2 regions of the Paenibacillus sp. F024 genome follow, and region 2 is predicted to be linked to the other one. Evidence: riboswitches for the same ligand, from Rfam matches in the RefSeq annotation. Region 2 holds a riboswitch; the other holds the start of a gene.

Region 1 (6,845 bases), on a different contig from region 2:
TACCAAACCGAATAGTTCACTGGAGGAAGCCTGATAAAATTTAATGCGGGGATTCACTTCTTTGATGGTATCTATCATTCGTAATGTCCCTAATGCATTAACATCTGAAGTAAACTCAGGTATATCAAAAGAAACTCCCACATGGCTTTGGGCTCCTAAATTGTAAACCTCACTAGGCTCAATCCGGTATAGCAGTCTGCTTAAGCTGCCCGAATCGTTTAAATCCCCGTAGTGTAAAAAAAATTGCTGCTGACCGTTGGAGTGGTTTTCCTTCAGATGATCGATTCTTTCAGTATGGATGGTACTGTTTCGGCGAATGAGGCCATGAACCTTTAGTAAAAGCTCTGCTAAATAGGAGCCGTCTTGCCCCGTTATCCCTCGGCTTTTCTCAAGTCATCTCATCCCCTTCAAAAAATCATATTGATTAATGATATTGATCTCAAAGAATTCATGCTTATATTCATGCCTACTAAATGTATAAATGTACTATTAACTTAGGTACAAGCGACTGATATAAAACGATAGCCCTTTCAAATGAAATAGAGCAGCGTTTTGAGAGAGGGGGTTAATATATGGGGGAAGTGGTTTTGAACGAGCTTCCATGGTATAGTGAAAGATATTTATAATAGAAAAGAGGCCTTCACATGATCGATCATATTGTATTAGTCAAATTTGGCGAATCCACTACTCAGGAGCAGCTGCAGGAAGTGGTTCAACGTTTCAAAGCGCTCAAGCATCATCTTACGGGAGTCGTAGATATTCAAGCCGGCATCAACTTTTCGGAGAAAAATCAAGGCTATCAGCTGGTATTGAGCGTTCGTTTTGAAAATAGAGCGGCTTTGGAGGCGTACGGACCGAATCCGGAACATCAAGCGGTTGCGGCGTTGATCCGGGAATTCGGACGAGTGGACAGTATTATAGTTGATATTGAAATCTAAAGCTCACTTCGAATAAATCGGCAGTAAATTAAGCTTCGTCTTGTAGCCTCAGGCTCGGATGAAGCTTATTTTTTGCCAGAATGCTAGGGGGATCCTTCTATTGTTCTCATCAAGCATGGGCTCCTTAAGTATCCTTTTTTCTCTGAGGGGCGTATAATGATCATAGGCTGATAGATTTCCAGCAGTACATAATCTAGGAGTGATTCTACGTATGCACAGCGGTTTTTTAAGAGGCTTTACACACCGGCACGAAGCTCCGGTTCAATATATATTGCGGCTTGATGACCGTGAGGTCCAGCTTAATGATTGGATGGGGGAGCAGCTTCACATTCAGTTTTTACATGAAATCCGATGCGTCCACTGCAATAGAAAAATTAAAAAAACATATAATTCCGGTTATTGTTATCCCTGCTTTATCGCTTTAGCCGAAAATGACCTTTGTATCGTTAAGCCTCATGAATGCCATTTTGATCAAGGAACGTGCCGCGATGAAGCTTTCGCACAAACCCACTGCATGGTTCCACACTATGTATATCTTGCGGTGAGCAGCGGCCTTAAAGTAGGTCTAACCCGGAAGGGTAACCAAATGAAGCGCTGGACGGATCAAGGGGCCGTTCGGGCGATTCCCATCGCGGAGCTCCCGACAAGAAAGCTTGCGGGAGAGCTGGAGTTTGAACTTAGCAAGCACGTGATGGACAAAACGGACTGGCGTAAAATGTTAAAGGGTGAAGTCAGCGAGGTGGAACTGCTTCAAAGCAGAGAAGAAATTCTCGCCCATGTTCCGGATGCCTTTAAGCCGTATTTGCTCAATGAAACAGAGGTATTCGAATTCGTTTACCCGCAATTGGAGTCGCTTCAGAAAATCAAGACGTATGACCTGGACAAATCACCAGTGATTACGGATCGTCTGATCGGGATCAAGGGCAGCTACCTACTGTTTGAGCAGGCGGTCATGAATGTGAAAAAATTCAGCGGATATAGGGTATCCATATCCCGCGGCGCCGGGCAGGCTGCGCAGTAATAACTAATCAATTGTCGACTTCGGATGATGAGCTTCATCTGTTTATCTGTTTATACAATGGATGAGTCAATTCGGTTTACGTTGTCCGTACTTACGCAAGCATATAGGGGTTATGGTTCTTCAGGAAGCAAAAAAGCACGATCCACCTGCAACTGGCGGTATCGTGCTTTCCATTTTTCAGGTTACGCTTCCTGTGCCCATTCCTTGAGGGTACGGTCACGCGGAAGGAAGAAGGTCAGTAGGCCGATCAGAGGAAGGAAGCTGACCATCTGCATGACCACGGGAAGATGCAGTATGTCGATCAGCCCCCCGAGGGCCACGGCTCCCAATGCCCCCAGACCAAAGGCCAAGCCCGTGACCAGTCCGGACACAGTTCCAATTTTGCCTGGAATCAGCTCCTGAGCATAAACGACCGTGACCGAGAAGCTCGATAAGATGATGAATCCGTTGATGAGCAAAATGACGTACGCCCAAAACGCATTGGCATAAGGTAAAACCGCGGCCAGCGGTGCGGAGCCTACCATGGAGAAGAAGATCAGGTTGCGCCGTCCGAATTTATCGGACAGCGGACCGCCCATGAAGGTGCCGAGTGCGCCTGCCGCAGCAAACAGGAAGATGTAGATCTGGGCCTTTTCCAAAGGAATGCCGAACTTTTCCATCAAGTAAAACGGATAATAAATGGTAACTCCGGCATGGTACCATGACCGGGCGAACACGAGAAAAATCAAGGTCAGTACGGCAAACGTAATCTGTTTTTTGCGCAAAGGACTCATGACCCGTACGCCGTTCTTTTTTGCCGCGGGCGGATGAGCTGCGATATAGCCGCTGTACCAGCGTGAGATAAAGAGCTGAACAAGAATGGCCAGACCGGCTACCGCCGTGAACCAGATTGCTCCGAATTGTCCGAGCGGTACGAAGATAAGGGCTGTCATCAGCGGTGCCAGGGATTGCCCCGAGTTGCCGCCGACCTGAAAGATCGATTGCGCGAGTCCGCGTCTTGAGCCTCCGGCCATGTAGGCTACCCGCGAGCCTTCCGGGTGGAAGACGGCGGAGCCGAGTCCGACGAGCAGTACGGACAGCAGAACCAGCCAGTAATTCGGCGCCAGAGCCAGTCCCAACACCCCGATGAAGGTGAAGCCCATTCCCAGGGGCAGCATGTAAGGGGAAGGACGGCGGTCCGAATATAGGCCGATGACCGGCTGCATGACCGAAGCGGTCATATTGAGCGCAAACACGATAAGACCCGATTGCATGTAGGTCAAATTCATCGAATCCTTCAAAATCGGGAGAATCGCCGGTATGACCGACTGAATCGAATCATTGAACAAATGGACCAAGCTGATGGCAAGCAGTATACGAAATACGGTTGGTTTCGCATTGGACTCCGGGGCCTTCTGAAAGACCGGTCCCGAAGCCGCCGCTCCGGTTTGCGCCTGCATGGCAGAACGCTCCTTTCCTGACGGATTAGGCTTTTACGGTCTAATCCTTCTGTTTCGTTGTTCCGAGCGCTTCACCCATGGCAACCCTGCTCCCGACCTTTAAGTCTTGGCGCGGGATGAAGGTGCCCGTTTCGGTTAGCAGTACAATAGTAGATCCGAATTCGAAGTAGGCCAGCTCGTCACCGCGGCTTAGCTCCGCCGGAAGCGGGGTAACGTATTGAATGCTGCTGACATTTAACGCGCCTACCTTCACGACGGCGACTTCCCCGGTTTCATGCTGAATATAAGTAATCAAACGTTCATTGCGGCTGAGGACCCGCCGCATATGCTTGAGTCCGAAGTCATTCACCGGATATACCTTGCCTGCGATATGCTCCTTCTCCAGAATGGTGCCTGTCACGGGCGAATGAATCCGGTGATAGTCGGTGGGACTCAAATAGAGTACATAATAAAATCCATGCTTGTAATTGATCATACGGGGACTTTGATTCAGCAGCTCATCGATCGTATAGTCCTGCCCTTTCACATTGACGATCAATCCCTCCCGAATGTCGCCCATCCCGGTGATCAGCGAATCGACGGGGCTGACTACGGTATTGGGGGTATCATCGATCGGACGCAAACCGCTTTTTAGCCTTCGGGTAAAAAATTCGTTTAAAGAAGCATACTCATGAACCGCTTTTTCCGCATCCTGTTCGCGAATGCCGTAAGTGCGGATAAAGCGGGGAATCAGCGCTTTGCTGGCTTTGGATTTGGCGAAGGCTCCCGTCAGTTTCGACACGGTCTTGCGTGAGGAAAGCTCAGTCAGAAGCCGGAATAGCGAAATCTTCATAATGGAAAGGTTCACCTGTTTTCTCATAATGTAAGTAAGCGAATCTAACGCTTATCTTGACACAGAACGGAGCACAAAGCAATCATAAAACGACCCTTATAAAGCAAGAAAAGCTCCAGCAGGAGCATTTCTTGTCGGCTATAGCTAAAGCATTAAGCCTTATTGGCGGTTTTTGTATTCCCCGCAGGAAAGACAAGCGGCCAGATTAACCAGAATCGGCTGGCTTGATCCGGAGTATTTGGTGCAGTATACGGGGGTTTTGTACTTGGGGTCGGGAGAGATCATGGTGCAGTAGGCGCATTGGGATACCAGATCCGGTGTAATGAAACGCTCTGCTTCCCGCTGCATCGATATCATGTCATTCATCCCATCTCACCCTTCGCACGTGATAGCGCTTTAAATTAACAGCATATCGGTACAAAGCTCGAAAGTGCAAGCAATGATTATTGTATCAGAAGAAGGTGGGATTGGCTATAGCATTTTATGCAATATTTCTCCATTGACAAATAGTTCAACCGTGATATGATGTTCTATGTCACTAGGGGAGCCGCAAAGGCTGAGATTGGATCGGTAGATCCTAGACCCTCTGAACCTGATCTGGTTTATGCCAGCGTAGGAAAGTGGAGATCGTAGGGCACATGTGCCTTTTCTGTGCTTATATGGCCGCTTCCTTCATGGGGAGCGGCCTTTTTGCCGTCATTCTCCCTGCAGGCTCCCATGACATGATAAAAAAGGAGAGAGGATACCATGTCCAAACGCTTGAAGCTAACGGATATTTTGGTTACGGTCGTCATTGCGGTTGTGTTCGGTATCATTTATAGGGTATGGACCGACATCTATAACCTGGCCAAGCTTCCGGGCATCCAGCTTGACCAATTGATGTACGGAATGTGGTTTATGGCAGCAACCGTCGCATTCCTGATCATCCGCAAGCCCGGGGTCGCTCTGCTGGCGGAAGTGGCCGCAGCCTCCGGCGAGCTGATCACCGGTTCTCCGTACGGTGTTGAGCTGCTTACGTATGGAGTGCTGCAGGGGATTGGCGCGGAGCTGATTTTTGCCTTGTTCCTCTATAAACGATACTCTGCGACCGCAGCCGGTCTCGCCGGAGTTGCTGCAGGAGCGGCCGCGCTTGCGCTCGATTTTCTCAAAGGCTATCTTCTGGAATTGCAAACCTGGAGTCTGATTCTTTATATCGTCATGAGGTTTATCGGCGGGTATCTCTTCGGCGGGCCTCTGGCCTACCTTCTTGTGAAGGCATTGGAAAAAACCGGAGTCACCCAGCTTGTGCGTCCGGCGAGCGCCGACGATTATGAGGCTTTGGAAAGGAAGAGGGGGCAGTGAACGGAGGACAGCCATATGCGGACCATTTCATCGCCTGGGTTTCGCAGCTTAGGCTGAAGTTTCCGGGCAGTCCGTCGCTGCTGTTCGATGATTTGACGGCGGCCGTGCCTGTAGGGCAAAAGGTGCTGCTGCTTGGTCCAAGCGGCTGCGGTAAATCTACGCTTCTGCAGGTCTTAAGCGGGCTGATTCCTGAGGCATTGGAGGTGCCGCTCAAATATGAAGGCATCGGGATTCCCTCTTCGTGGGGGTACTTGTTTCAAGACCCGGACTCCCAGTTCTGCATGCCATATGCAGATGAAGAAATTGCGTTTGCGCTTGAGAATATCGGGATCCCCCATGAACGAATGCCGGAGATGATCAAGCAGTGTCTGGAGCAGGTTGGACTGGCTCTGGATGATCCTCATGTGCCGATTGCTGCGCTTTCCGGGGGAATGAAGCAGCGGCTGGCTATCGCCTCGCTGCTGGCGCTGAAGCCTGACGTCTGGTTTCTCGATGAGCCGACATCGCTCCTCGACCCGAAAGGGACGTCCGAGGTATGGCAAACCGTAAAACAAATCACTCAGGATAAGACCGTTATTATAGTAGAGCACAAAATTGACGAAATTGTCGATTTCGTAGATCGGGTGATCCTCTTTGACGTTCACGCGCGTATCACTGCAGACGGAAAGCCGGAGCATATTTTCCGGGATTACAAGCCGATGCTTAAAGAGTACGGAATTTGGTATCCGGGCGTGTGGGATGACCAGGAGAACCGGTTCCCAAAGGATAACGACCGATTTTTAAGCGGTCCTCCCAAGGAGAGGGAGCCTTTGGTCCAACTTCACGGGTTTATCGGCTATCAGGGGAACACCCCCAAGATCGAAGCCGATTCCGCAAGCTTGTATCCCGGGGACTGGGTTGCTGTGGTGGGAGAGAACGGCGCGGGGAAAAGCACCCTGCTTCAATCCCTGATGCAATTGATTCCAACCCGAGGCAGCTACAGGCTTGCAGGACGGCCGGTACAAGGCTTCGACGACATTAACGGTATGGCGGCTTATGTTTTTCAAAACCCGGAGATGCAGTTTGTGACCAACAGCGTGTATGATGAATTGGCTTTTAATTTCAGGCGCGACGGGGAATCCGAGGAAGCGACCCGGGAGAAAACCGATGAGCTGCTGCAGTGGTTCGGTCTCGATCGGCACCGGAATTTGCATCCGTATCAGCTGTCGCTCGGGCAGAAGCGCCGTCTCAGCGTAGCGGCGGCAACGGTAAAAGCGCAGCGGCTTGTTCTGCTT
Region 2 (6,845 bases):
GAAGCTGGTTCATTGCGACAATATGCAGTTTACGACATGGCAGATGGCCGTGGGGGCCGCGGGGCTTTTCCTGTATTCCCTTTGCTTTGAGCACAGCCCAAGCCGCTGGGGGATCATGCCCGTCATTTACATTGTCTTTGCGGGGGTTGTCGCGTCGGCGTTTGCGTTCATTCTTTGGTTTCGTATCCTGTCCACACTAGAAGCAAGCAAAGCGGCGGTCTCGCTGCTGATGGTTCCGGTCATTGGAGTATTATCCGGTTATCTGGTGCTCAACGAAAGTCTCAAGCCTGCGACCATAGGCGGGATCATATGTATTCTTGCCGGGGTGTGGCTTGTCCATGCCAAAAAACCGGATCCGCCAAGGAAAAAGAGAAATGGTGAATTTTCATACGGAAAGTGATACACTTTAAACAGTTTAAGCACTTTAGGTACCCGAACAAAGGGAGGCTTAAAGTGCTTTACTTATATATACATGCCGTCATAATATACCATCAAGCAGGTTGGAGGATCTGATTTGGCTATGAAGATCAAGATTTTGCTGCTGGCTCCATATCGAGGATTGAAAGAATTAGCTTTAAGCCTGGCATCGGAACAGACGGATTTGGATATCACGGTAAAAGAAGGCGACCTTGAAGAAGCCCTAGTCATATATAAGCATCTGGAAAACGAAGGGTACCATATCATTATCAGCCGGGGAGGAACGGCGAATCTTCTTCGGGAGCATGTGCCCCAGCCTGTGGTGGAAATCCCCTTATCGGGCTTCGATATCCTTCGCACGCTAACCTTGGTCAAAGACTATAAGGGGAAGCTTGAGATGGTCGCTTTTCCGAATATTTGCGATGGTGTGATTGCCGTCTCCCACTTGATGGGAATTGAAATTCCTTATACGGTAATTCATGAGGAGTCGCAGGTGGAGGGCATTATCCGGCAGGCCAAGGATAAGGGCGTTCAAGTGATTGTGGGTGATACCGTTACCATACGCATAGCGAAGAAGCACGGATTACAGGGTGTCTTGATTACATCGGGAAAAGAATCCGTTATTGAGGCTTTTCATCATGCCAAGCAGATCTATCAATTGCTGCTGCAAGGAGATAAGAAATACCGGGCTTACGAAGCGCTGCTCAATGAACTGGAAGAAGGGGTTGCCATTGCCGACGAGCAGGGAGGGATCCGCTTTGCAAACCCCAGCTTTGACCGGTTTGTACGGCTTTTCGGGGAAACGCCCAGCCTCTCTTTAGTAGAAATGTTTCCGGATTGGATGCCCATGGTGCACAACGTCAACGAAAATAAAAAAGCGATATCCCGTGTTAGTGCGGGAGGACGGCAGCTGCAGTGGAGTTTGGGGTTATTTGAAGAGGACAGGCATCGGCGCCTTTACTTTGTGAAAATAAAATCGCTGCGGGATGGGGAGGAGCTGGAGATTCATTATACCCAGCCTCCGGTCAATTCGTTTACCCAGATTCTCGGCTCGGCCAAAGAAGGCAGGAAGGCTATCGAACAAGCGGCAGAAGCAGCCGGCAAGCATCTGATTACCTTGTTCGGAGAGGAAGGGACGGGCAAGAAATATATCGCGGGAGCGATTCACGGATCATTGGAGCTGAACAACGAACCTTTTATAGAAATCCAGATTAAGGCCGGCACCCCCGGTGCGCTTTCCAGATTGACTGATGTACTGTCCGGGATGGAAGCGGGAACGGTTTATATCAAAGGGCTGGAAAAGCTTGATTATCTCAGTCAATCGGCTGTCAGCCAATGGTTGGAACGGCAGCCATACAAAGTGATCCTGTCCTTTAAGGAATCTCCCAAGGCCATGCTCGACAAAGGCATCGTATGTGAAGAGCTGTATAAGCTGATGTCGAGGCATCCCGTTTATATTCCGTCCTTACGTGAGAGAATCGAGGATCTGGATGAATATATTCGTTATTTTATTGGAAAATCAAATGAAAAGTACGGAAAGCAAATCGTCGGAATTCGCCGCGAGGTGCTGGAAAAGCTGTCTGACTTTGCATGGAAAGGGAACCTCGAAGAGCTGGAACATATGATCGACTCCTTTGTGAGGATTTCCAAAGGACAATACATTGAAGACAACGTGCTATCCCTGCTTCCAATGCATTCCCGCATAAAGAAAAGCGCGGCCCGCAGCGGCTTTATGGAAATCGATATTCAGCAAACGCTTGAGGATATCGAACACGAAATTATTCAACGCGTGCTCGAAGAGGAGCATATGAATCAATCCAAAGCGGCCAAGCGGCTGGGCATCACGAGAGCTACCTTGTGGAGAAAGCTAAAGCAGACCAGAAACGAGTGAGAGTGTTTTGTTTTTAAACACTTTCACTCGTTTTTTTACAAAATTAAAAGTTTTTATTGATTTACTGGCGATTAAATATTATGATTTAGAGTAACGAAAGCGATTTTTTGAGAAATATATGTATAAAAATTAAACATTTTTCATTTAAAAGAGGTGAATGCGTTGAAGTTAGCGATGATTGCTGATGATTTGACAGGAGCTAATGATAGCGGAGTGCAGCTGGCTAGATACGGTTTAAATACGTCGGTCTTATTCGCGCTGGATGAAACCGCTATCGCTCGGGATGCCATTGTCATCGATACGGATAGCCGCTGGCTGCCCCCGAGCCAAGCCTATGACAAGGTCAAAGAAGCGTCGCAGGTTCTTAAATCGGGCAGCTTTGATGTGATCTACAAAAAAGTGGACTCCACGCTGAGAGGAAATCTTGGGACGGAGATCGATGCTCTATACGACGCGTTTCAACCGGATTTCGTCGTGATTGCTCCGGCCTATCCGAAGAATGGCCGAACCACCGTCAAGGGCATTCACTACCTTCACGGCAAGCCTTTGGGCGAGACGGAAATCGCAAGAGATCCGAAAACGCCTGTGCGCGATTCCTATATCCCAAGACTTGTGCAGAATCAATCGGAGCGCTCGGTGGCTTTGGTGACTTATGAGGAACTGAGATCCGGGCTCGAACCGGTTCAGGCCAAGCTGAAGCAATGTCAAGAGGATCAGATCCGGTACATCGTATTTGATGCCGAACAGGAAGACGATTTGCGGCTTATTGTTCAAACGGTGTCCCAAAGCGGCTATTCCGTTTGTTGGGTAGGCTCGGCAGGATTGGCTAATTATTTACCGGAGGTTTACGGGCTTGAACCAAAGCAGATCAAGCTGGAAATTCCGCAGGATCAGAAGCCTGTGCTGCTCGTTGCCGGCAGTGTAAGTCCAACCACCCGCAAACAGCTGGACATTGTCGTTGAACAGCCTCATATTAAAGGTATAGAGCTGCGCTCCTCTTTGCTTGTAGCCGATGAAGAATCCCGTAAGGCGGAAATCCAAAGAGCATATGAGGATGCCATGCAGGCACTTCGGGAGCAGGCTGATATTGCTCTGTTTTCCTCCGGAAAGCCTGAAGATATTGAAGAGGCCCAACGGCTGGGCAAAAAGAACGGAATGGACGAAAGCGCGGTGAGCAATTCGATCTCCGCCGCACTGGGAACAGTAACCTCCCGTCTGATCGAAGCCTGCGAATTGAAGGGCTTGGTGTTAACCGGAGGAGATACGGCCAAGCAGGTCTGTACCCAGCTTGGCGTGACCGGATTCCAACTCATTGCCGAAGTGGAAACCGGCATCCCGCTCGGCCGTACAATTGGAGCCAAGCCGATGTATGCCATCACTAAAGCGGGGGCATTCGGAACGGATTTATCGCTGCTTAATTCCATACAAAAGCTCAAGGGGGAATAAACTGTATGAAACCAGTTATAGGGATAACGATGGGTGATGCTGCCGGTATCGGACCGGAAATCATTGTAAAGGCGCTGCAATCGGCTCAGGTGTATGAGCAGTGCAAGCCGGTCGTCATTGGGGATTATAAAATTTTGGAACGGGCCAGAAGCATCGTGCAGGCCGATGTGAAGATTAATAAAATCAGTCAACTGAGCGAGGCTCTGTTTGAGCATGGCACTATCGACTGCGTTGATCTGGATATTTTGCCTGCGGATCTGCCGTTTGGACAGGTTTCGAGTGAAGCGGGGAACGCGGCTTTCCAATTTATTAAAAAGGCCGTGGAGCTTGCCAAAGACAAGGAAATTCATGCGATCTGCACCGCGCCGCTGAATAAAGAAGCCCTTCATAAGGGAGGACATCTGTATCCGGGCCATACCGAAATTTTGGCCGAGTTAACCGGTACCGAGGACTACTCGATGCTGCTGTCCTCTCCGAATCTGAAGGTCATTCATCTGACGACCCATGTGGGCTTGATTAAAGCGATCGAGATGATTAACCCGGAAAGAACGTATACGGTCGTTAAGCTGGCTCATGAGACGCTTACCCGCGCCGGGAAGACCGAGCCGAGAATTGCGGTATGCGGGATTAATCCTCATGCCGGTGAGAACGGCTTGTTCGGGAACGGGGAAGAAGAAGAGAAGCTCATTCCGGCCATTGAGAAAGCCAAAGCGGAGGGCATCAATGTAACAGGGCCGTACCCGGCCGATACGTTGTTTTTCCGTGCGGTCCGCGGGGACTTCGATATCGTGGTCGCCTGCTATCATGACCAAGGCCATGGTCCGATCAAGGTATTGGGATTGGAAGAAGGAGTCAATATTACGGTCGGATTAAAGGGCGGGATCATTCGTACCTCGGTAGATCACGGTACCGCTTTTGATATTGCCGGTAAAAATATTGCCGATGAGCGGAGTATGCTGGCCGCGCTGCGGGATGCCATCGAATTGGCTCCAAAAGATATCTAAGACAAAAGAGCCTGTGTTCCAATGGAGGAATACAGGCTCTTTCTTGACCGCCGGCCACCTATAGCGTATCATGAATATAATTGTATACAGCGTGGGAGCCCGGAGAACCGGGCTGAGAGTACGGCTGGTCCGCCGTTAACCATTTGAACCTGTTGGGTCATGCCAGCGTAGGGAGAGGTGAGGGACACACTTTGCTATGGGCAAGGTGTGTTTTTGTTAGTTGAAGGCAGGGGGAGGATCTAGGTGGCCTACCTGGAGTTTCAAGATGTAAGTCACAACTATAACGGGAAGCATCAGGTCATCCATGGGCTGCAGCTGCAAGTTCAGAAGGGGGAGTTTGTGTCCCTGGCCGGTCGAAGCGGCTGCGGCAAGACGACCTTGTTAAAGCTGGCGGCAGGTCTGCTCGCGCCTGACGAAGGGACGGTCTTGATCGCGGACAAGCCGGTCACGCAGCCGCAAACCCAAGTCGGCGTGGTCTTTCAGGCGCCTACTTTGTTGGAGTGGCAGACGGTAAGAGATAATGTCCTGCTTCCGGTGTCGTTGCTCCGCAAGCCGACCCGGGCCGACCGCGAGGCTGCGGACGCCTACCTTCAGCGAATGGGGCTTGCTCTGCATGCCGATAAGTATCCCGCCGAGCTGTCCGGCGGTCAGCAAAGCCGCGTAGGCATTGCCCGGGCCTTGATCCGGGAGCCGTCCTTGCTGCTGATGGACGAGCCCTTTGCTGCGCTGGATGCTCTGACAAGGGAGTCGCTGCAGGAAGACCTTCTCCAGCTGTGCAGGAGCAGGAAGATCACGGTTCTTTTTATTACCCATGACATTACGGAAGCCGTGTATTTATCGGACCGTGTCATCGTTCTTCATGGCGGAGGCATTGCCGGCGAATATTCCGTTCCTTTGCCGGATGAGCGCCATTATGAAATGCGCTATGACAGCGAATTTAACCGGGTTTGTCTGGCGGTGAGACAGGCGATGGAAGGAGGAGGCCGGAAGTGATTCGGAATGCAGTTCTTCCGTTCGGGCTTTTTGTACTGCTGATCGCCGCATGGGAAGGCTTTGTCCGTTCCAGCGGGGTTTCGGAGCTGGTACTGCCTGCTCCGTCGGTCATAGCCGATACCCTGTGGACGGGCTTGGTTACGGGATATTTTACAAAACATATCGGCCAAACGCTGCTTGAGATTGTACTCGGCTTGCTGCTGGGCGGCTTGTTCGGGGTTCTTTGCGGGATCGGGATGGGCGAATGGGCGTGGTTAAGACGGCTGTTATCCCCTTATGTCGTGGCCAGTCAAGCCGTGCCCAAGCTGGCTCTGGCTCCGCTGTTTATGATCTGGTTCGGATTCGGGACAACCCCCAAAGTCGTCATCACGGCGCTGATTTCCTTCTTTCCTCTGCTGGAAAGCACCGTTACCGCGATTCACTACGTAGACCCGTTGAAGCGGGACTTGTTCCGGGTGCTGGGCGCCTCCCGCTGGCAGACGTTGCTCCGGCTGAAGCTTCCGGCGGGCTTGCCCGGAATTCTTTCAGGACTTCGCGTCGCTGTGGTGCTGGCCGTGGTGGGGGCGGTGGTCGGTGAGTTTATCGGGGGCAACCAAGGCCTCGGGGCGCTGATCATCGCCTCCCAGGGGATGATGGATACACCTCTGATGTTCGCCGTACTGCTGCTGCTCACCGTGCTCGGCATGGCCCTGTATCAGATCGTTATTGTTGTTGAGAGGATCAAGCTAAAACCATATAAAAGGGAGAAAGATCAATGAAAAAATATTCGATTGCAGCCATGATGTTGGCGGGGAGCCTGCTGTTATCGGCCTGCGGCACCTCGTCGTCCCATGATGCCAATTCGGCTCCACCGGCCGCTCAAGCGCCGGCGCAAACGCAAAAGGTCGTCATGGCCAGCTGGAGCAAGCCGATCACCGAACAGACGAATCTTTATCATGCCGAGGAGCAGGGCTGGTTTAAGGAAAAGGGCATCGATTTTACTTTTGTTCCGGGAGCCGGGGGCGGAGATGCGATTAAGAACATCCTGTCCAAGCAGGCCGACATTGCGTTTACCGATCCGGGGTCCCTGTACTTTGCACTAGATAAAGGCGAGA

What was found. A riboswitch is a leader RNA that binds a small molecule or an ion and turns the genes downstream of it on or off. The one in region 2 is predicted to bind thiamine pyrophosphate.
Region 1: another riboswitch for thiamine pyrophosphate. It lies ahead of ACZYR9_RS13945 (ECF transporter S component); the one in region 2 lies ahead of ACZYR9_RS11415 (ABC transporter ATP-binding protein).

What each region holds. Positions count from the first base shown of each region.
Region 1 is NZ_JBVASZ010000012.1:31,788-38,632, reverse strand. It holds gene gmd (GDP-mannose 4,6-dehydratase) at 1-375, opposite strand, end outside; gene ACZYR9_RS13970 (Dabb family protein) at 645-938, shown strand; gene ACZYR9_RS13965 (DUF2797 domain-containing protein) at 1,150-1,959, shown strand; gene ACZYR9_RS13960 (MFS transporter) at 2,142-3,398, opposite strand; gene asd (archaetidylserine decarboxylase) at 3,439-4,230, opposite strand; gene ACZYR9_RS13950 (hypothetical protein) at 4,390-4,596, opposite strand; TPP riboswitch at 4,761-4,866, shown strand; gene ACZYR9_RS13945 (ECF transporter S component) at 4,978-5,571, shown strand; gene ACZYR9_RS13940 (ABC transporter ATP-binding protein) at 5,568-6,845, shown strand, end outside.
Region 2 is NZ_JBVASZ010000009.1:38,574-45,418, forward strand. It holds gene ACZYR9_RS11395 (DMT family transporter) at 1-400, shown strand, start outside; gene ACZYR9_RS11400 (sigma-54-dependent Fis family transcriptional regulator) at 521-2,308, shown strand; gene ACZYR9_RS11405 (four-carbon acid sugar kinase family protein) at 2,471-3,754, shown strand; gene pdxA (4-hydroxythreonine-4-phosphate dehydrogenase PdxA) at 3,760-4,758, shown strand; TPP riboswitch at 4,840-4,949, shown strand; gene ACZYR9_RS11415 (ABC transporter ATP-binding protein) at 5,002-5,751, shown strand; gene ACZYR9_RS11420 (ABC transporter permease) at 5,748-6,509, shown strand; gene ACZYR9_RS11425 (ABC transporter substrate-binding protein) at 6,506-6,845, shown strand, end outside.